DNA from 2 places in the Pseudoduganella rhizocola genome. Region 1 is predicted to be linked to the other one. Evidence: predicted binding sites of a transcription regulator. Region 1 holds the regulator's gene; the other holds the start of a gene.
What was found. The regulator FliA, encoded in region 1, starts transcription of late flagellar genes. The targets are predictions, from matches to a motif close to CTAAAGTTTNNNNNNNNNNNGCCGNTA.
Positions count from the first base shown of each region.

Region 1 (3,405 bases):
ACGACGTCGGGAATTTTCGACAGGATGGTGATCGCCACGCGCCTGTTGCGCGCGCGGTTTTCCGGCGTGTCGTTCGGCGCCACGGGATTGTTGGCCGCATGGCCTACCGCCGTCAGCCGCTGCGGCGCCACGCCGGCATCGATGAACAGGCGCACCACGGTCGCCGCCCGCACCGCCGACAGCTCCCAGTTCGACGCAAAGGCGGTGCGCACCGGCTGGTTGTCCGTATGCCCTTCCACCTGCACCGCATGCGGATCATCCTTCAGCAAACCCGCCACCGCCTGCAGCGCCTCGCGCGATTCGCCGGTGAGCCGCGCATCGGCCGGATCGAACAGCACGCTGGCATTGATCTCCACGCTCACGCCGCGGCTGTCCTGGGTGACGCGCACCTTGCCCTCCTTGACCAGCGGCGCCATGGTGGACAGCAGGTCCTGCGCCAGCTTGGTCAGCTGCGCCTTCTCGCGCTTCATGGCCTCGTTGCGGCGCTTCAGCGCCGGGTTGGGAATCGGAATGTTCTGCACTTCGGTATTCGGCGGCCGCGCGGCGCCCTGGCCGCCGAAGGCATCGCCCAGCGCGTCGGAAAACACGCGGTACTTGCCTACATTGACGGAAGAAATCGAATACATCACCACGAAGAAGGCGAACAGCAGCGTGATGAAGTCGGCATAGGAAATCAGCCAGCGTTCATGGTTCTCCGGCTCGTCGTCGAACTTCCTGCGCGCGCGCCGATAGGTGGCCATCTCAGTGGTGCTCCCGCAGCAGCGTGGCGATGCGTTCGTCCATCACGCGCGACAGGTCGCCGGTGGAGATATCGTGGAACACGGCGGCCGCAATATCCATCTGGTGCACCTGCTGGGTGACGATATTCTTGAGCTTGTTGGCGATCGGGTAGAACAGCAGGTTGGCCAGGCCCACGCCGTAGATCGTGGACACGAAAGCCACCGCAATGCCCGGCCCCAGCTTGCTCGGGTCGGACAGGTTCTCCATCACGTGGATCAGGCCCAGCACCGCGCCCAGGATGCCGATGGTGGGCGAGTAGCCGGCGGCCGATTCCCACATGCGCACGGCCTGGCGCTCCGAGGTTTCGAAGGCGGTGATTTCGGTATCGAGCAGCTGGCGCATCTTGTCCGGCTGGATGCCGTCCACGATCATGCGCAGGCCCTTGGCCGTGAAGTAGTCCTTGCTGTCGTGCATATGGCGCTCCAGCGCCAGCGGGCCTTCGCGCCGCACGGTCTGGTTCCAGGCCGCGATGTCGCGCGCCAGCGCGGCGCGGGTGTCGGCCGGCGGACGGAAGATCCAGGCCAGCATGCGCACGCCGCGGCGCAGGGTCGCGGGCCGGGTCTGCAGCATGACGGCGCCGAAGGTGCCCACCACCACGATGGCGAAGGCGGCCGGCTGGACCAGGGAATCGAGCTTGCCGCCTTCCAGCGCCTGGCCCACCAGCAGGCCGGCCAGCGCGATGGCCAGCCCGATTAAGCTGGCCCAGTCCACGCCTGCTCCCTTAACGATGCACGCAAACGGGCCACCGCCTGCGTGTGCAGCTGCGATACCCGCGATTCGGAAACGCCCATGACGGCGCCGATTTCCTTGAGGTTCAGTTCTTCTTCGTAGTACAGGCCCATCAGCATTTTCTCGCGCGGCGGCAAGGCGTCGATGGCGTCGATCACGGCCTGGCGGAAGTCGGTGTCCAGCAGCGCGCGCAGCGGGTCGGCCTCGTCGTCCTGCGCATAGCGGTCGAGGAAGCTGTCGTTGCCGTCATCGGTATGGAAATCTTCGTAGTACACCAGCTGGTGGCCGCCGCCTTCGGACAGCATTTCCTGGTAGTCGGACAGCGAGAGCTTGAGCGACTTGGCCACTTCCGATTCGCTGGGCGGACGGCCCAGGCGCTGCTGCAGCTGGGCCATGGCGTTCTCGATCTTGCGCATGTCCTGGCGCATGGAACGCGGCATCCAGTCGCTGCTGCGCAGCTCGTCGAGCATGGCGCCGCGGATGCGCATCACCGCATAGGTTTCAAACTGGGCGCCGTGGGTTTCTTCATAGCGGTTGATGGCGTCGAGCAGGCCGATCATCCCCGCTTGTACCAGGTCATCCACTTCCACACTGGGCGGCAGCTTGGCCTTCATGTGGTGGGCCAGGCGCTTGACCAACGGCATATGCTCCGTCAGCAAGGAATCCTTGTCCACTTTCCCTTTGACCGTGTACATAAAGTTCTAGTTTTTCTCAGGCGCTAAAATGGTTGCCACTCCCTGCAAAATGTGACGGCGAGCCGGCCAGCGCCAGGCGCCCGGCCAGTTGGCGGAAGGCTACCGAAGCGCCGGCCAGCGGGAAAGCATCGACTACGGCGCGGCCCAGGCGCGCGGCGCGGTGCAGATACTCGTCGGCCGGCACGGAACCCATGGAAACCAGGTTCACGGCCAGGTAGCGGCTTGCCGCTTGCGCCATATTATCGTAAACCACACGGGCTTCGGCCTCCGATGCCCCGGTAACAACAATTCCGAACGGACGGCGGCCCAGTTCCTGGCTCAGCCGCTTGATCATCATATAAGCATTCTTGATGGAAGTGGCGCTGTTCGACACCTGCACCACGATGTCCGAGCTGGCCATCACCGGCACCGGGAAGGCTTCGCCATCGAACTCGCCGTCCACGATCACGATTCCGGCCTGGCTGGCCAGCGCATCGAAGGCCTTGGCCAGGCGGCGGCACTCTTCCTGGCCGTGGCGCAGTTCGCCGCGCGTCATGGACACCACATTGAAGCCCTGCGGCACTTCATACATCACTTCGTTCAGCGCGCACTGCTGGCGCGCCACGTTCAGCAGGCTGGCGCCATTGTCCGCGCCGAGGCGGGACGCGACGCCGTGCGCGCTGGCACAGGCATCCACCAGCACCACGTCGTTGCCGGCCCGGGCCAGCGTGGCGCCCAGGTTCACCAGCATGGAACCCTTGTCGTCCTGCGGGGTGGCGGAGAGGAAGGTGACGATGCGTGGCCGTGGGCCGGCCAGCATCCGGCGCAGGCCTTCGGCCTGGTCGAAATTAAAATTAGCCAAGGTGAACCTCGCGCAGCATGGCGTCGTTGCCTGCGGCTGCCATCAGCAGCGGCAGTTCGGAATCGGCGTATTGGGTGGCGGCGGCGCCCTGCTTCAGGCTGAAGGCGCGCTCGATCAGCTCGGCCGGCTTGGCCAGGTGCAGGTCTTCCGGCACGCGCTGGCCGTTGGACACATAGTACAGCTGCAGCTTCTGGCGGATCACCACGTCCAGCACGTTGCCGATGGAGGCGGCTTCGTCCAGCTTGGTCATGATGCAGCCGGCCAGGCCGCTGCCCTGGTAGGCGCGCACCACTTCGTTCAGGGTTTCCTGGGTGGCGGTGGCGTTCAGGCACAGGATGCGCTGCACGTCGGCATCCGCGC
Region 1 is NZ_JBJQIK030000001.1:652,144-655,548, reverse strand. It holds gene motD (flagellar motor protein MotD) at 1-740, opposite strand, end outside; gene ACJRPG_RS03015 (flagellar motor protein) at 742-1,491, opposite strand; gene ACJRPG_RS03010 (RNA polymerase sigma factor FliA) at 1,473-2,204, opposite strand; gene ACJRPG_RS03005 (MinD/ParA family ATP-binding protein) at 2,221-3,045, opposite strand; gene flhF (flagellar biosynthesis GTPase FlhF) at 3,038-3,405, opposite strand, start outside.

Region 2 (3,405 bases), on a different contig from region 1:
CTAAAGCTGCCGCTGCATCAGCGGCAGCGCAGACCCAATCCAGCCCCGCTGTTGCTGCAGCAATGCCAGCAGCGAAAGTTTCTGCCCCGGCGGCAGCCAAACCCGAACTCAAGCCAGTAGCGAGCGCACCAGCCGCACCGCCGCCCAATGCAACGAATGTGGCAATTGCCAGCAAACTGAAGGAGCTGGAGGGCAAGCTCAAGGATTTGCAGGCTGCGCTGGCCGCGAAGCCTGCCGCCGTCGAGGCAAAGCCTGCGGCGTCCGCCGCGACGCAGCCCGCTGCCGCCACCAAGCTCGCAGCCAATGTGGGACCTGAACCGGCGGCCGGCCCTGCCCGCCAGCCTGTCGCGCCTGCGTCGAAAGCCCCGGCGGGCACCAGCGCCGCAGTGCCGGCAGTCGGCAAGCCCGTCGAGGCGAAGGCGAGCGTTCCTGTCACCGCACATACGGCGCCAGCAGGCGCCCCTGTTGCAAAGGCGCCAGCGATGGCGGCTCAAACATCGGGCTCGCAGAAAGCAGTCGAGTCCGCAGCAATTGCACCAGCGGTGAAGACGGCAGCAGCGGCTGCCCCGGCGAGCGCCACACCACCGGCAAGTCTGGGATCCAGCGCGGCGAAGACCGCCACTGCGGCCGGCCCGGCATCCAGCGCAGCGAAGACGGTTGCAACCGCGGCCCCGGTACCCGCCGCGAAGAAGGCTGCCGCAACCAGCCCGGAATCCAGCGCAGCAAAGACGGTTGTGACGGCCCCGGCATCCGCTGAGAAAACGGCTGCTTCGGCCAGCCCGGCATCCGGCGCGGCAAAGACTGCTGCCATGGCGAACCCGGCACCCGGCGCGACGAAGGCATTGGTGGCGGTAATCCCTGCATCCACTGCCGCGAAGACTCCGGATGCGGGGAGCCGCGAAAGCAAGACTACGACGACGGTAGCCGCAGCAGCGAAAGTGGCGCCTGCGCCGGTCAAGGCTGCGAATGCCGCGTCGGGCGCCGCGCAGTCCTCGGCGGCGGCTGTCGTGGCGGGCGAGAGCCAGGCGGCGGGTGAGCGCAAGGCTGTGACAAAGGCGGCGCCCGGGCCGCATCCGGCCTGGAACAGCGCCGTCGAATCCATGCTGGACGACGTTCGCAGCAAGCCGATCGACGCGGCAACCGCACCCCTGACCGTGAAGCCTGCCGGCCGCACTGCCTCCGGCATCATCAAGGATGCGCGGCCACAGCGCGCAAAACCAGCGGAGGCCGCGAACGCCGAACCAGCCGCGGTAACGAAGGATTCGGCAGCCGCCACCGCGAGGGCGGTCACCAAAGCCGTGGAGGAAACCAGGCCGCCCGCAGTCCAGGCTGTGCAGGCCGAAGAACCGCCGAAGAAGCGCATGTCGCGCCCGAAGATGGTCACGATGATTGCCGGCGGCAGCGTGGTCTTCCTGCTGACGGTCGGCTTCATCATCCACTTTATCCGCCGCTACCGCGAAAAGCTGGCTGCCGGACCGCTGAAGGTCTGGCAGAGCTGGCGCCGCAAGCCGGCGGAAGATGAGGTGCCGCATGGCGAGCGCTTCGAACCGGTGGCCGACCAGGATATGCAGGAAGCGCCAAAGCTGGCGGTGAACCAATAAAAAAAGCGCCCATCGGGCGCCTTTTTGAGATCAGGCCGAAGAAATCAGGCCATCCAGGGTTCGGTCACGTCGCGGATAGCGCGGTCGTTGGCCATAATTTGCTTCAGCAGGGCAATCTTGCGGGCGCGGGCATCGCCATCGAGGGCAGGCACGCCGCCCATCACGGCCACCGAAGCCACGGCCACATGCTTCTCCATGCGCTCCAGGCCATTCCAGTTACCCGACTGCGCGGCGGCGACCATATTATTGGTCAAACCGGCAATATTTTCGTACATCGAGAGAACTTCGTTCGAGGTCATGGCTGATCCTGAAATCGTAAATGGAGTACCGCTTGTCTGGATTTACGTCAGGCCGAACGAGAACTTTAGGGTTTTTTCAAAATATTTTTAAAATTATTTGGGGTTGCAAAAACAATAAGGCCGCTGCGGCCCAGTGCAGGGCGGCAGCGGCCTCGAGGGAGGGCAGTAATTACTTGACCAGCTCTTCCAGGCCCGCGCTCAGTTCTTCCAGCGGCGGCATTTCGTCGACCAGCACACCGTCTTCCAGGCCCAGCTCTTCGGCGATCTCGGTCGGGTAGCAGGCTTCGATTTCCTCGTCGCTCAGCTTGGCTTCGGTCACGCGGGCGCGCCATGCGGCCAGGTGCACCACGGCCGCCAGGCGGTTGAACGGCTCGTGTTCCAGCGGCTGCGGGAAGGCCTTGATGGCGTCCGAGAAGGTGGAGGGGAATTTCCAGCGCGCGGCCAGTTCGGCGCCCACGTCCGGGAAGCCGTAGCCCAGCGAGGCCATTTCGGCGTCCAGGCGGCGCGCGTCCAGCGGACCGGCAACCTTGTCCAGCTGCATGGCCTGCTCAGGCATGGCCGAGTGGATCACCAGCTGGCCGATGGCGTGCATCATGCCGATGGTGAAGGCGAGGTCGGTATTGTCGCGGGTTTTCTTGGCAATCCATTTGGCGCCCACCGCAGTGTGCAGGCTGTAGCGCCAGAACTGTTTCAGGTCCAGGCCGGGCACGGTCTTGAAACCGCTCACCAGGCCGGAGGAAATCACCAGCGTGCGTACGGTAACGAAACCGAGCATCAGCACGGCATCTTCCACGGTGCCGATGCTGCGGGAAACGTGATAATAAGCAGAATTTGCCAGGCGCAGCAGCTTGGCGCTGAGCACCGGGTCGGTGGATACCTTCTTGGCGATATCTTCAGTGGAGACACTGGCTTTGTCGAAGCTGCTGATCAATTCTTCAACAACCTTCGGCGCGGTAGGCAACGCAGTCGGGTTCTGGAACAGTGCCTCTAACTTCATCTGGTTCTCCTCAGGATTCATTGTTGGTATTGCTGTAGATGAACTATATAGGGATTCTCCTACGGAAAGAAGCAGTTTCTGAGGGGGCGTGGTATCCGCCGCACGCATTCCGCGAATTGTGCAGCCTGTCCCCGAATTCTGCAGTCTGTCGCATCCGGACCCCGGCCGGCACGCTTCCGGATTACATTCCACAGTGGCTTACTTCGCCAATAATTCTCAAAAACCTATAAGGGACCATTCATGCAAACACGCACCCAAACCTTGCGTTGGAACGCGCTCAAGACGGCTGTTACCCTGGCCCTGTGCGGCGCTTCCCTGGCCTTCACCCCGGCCATTGCGCAGCAGGCTGCGGCACCGGCAGCGCCAACGGCGGCAAAGGCCATGCCCGGCGATGATTTCTACGCCTACGTCAACGGCGACTGGCTGGCAAAAACCGAGATCCCGGCGGACCGCGGCAGCTGGGGCGCAGGCGCCGAGCTGGCGGAGCAGACCAATGCGCGGATCATCA
Region 2 is NZ_JBJQIK030000006.1:62,714-66,118, forward strand. It holds gene ACJRPG_RS14865 (FimV/HubP-related protein) at 1-1,601, shown strand, start outside; gene ACJRPG_RS14870 (flagellar protein FliT) at 1,646-1,900, opposite strand; gene ACJRPG_RS14875 (HDOD domain-containing protein) at 2,070-2,897, opposite strand; gene ACJRPG_RS14880 (M13 family metallopeptidase) at 3,138-3,405, shown strand, end outside.
Region 2: ACJRPG_RS14870 (flagellar protein FliT) is a predicted target of FliA. The motif match lies at 1,943-1,969, and genes of this name have one in related genera.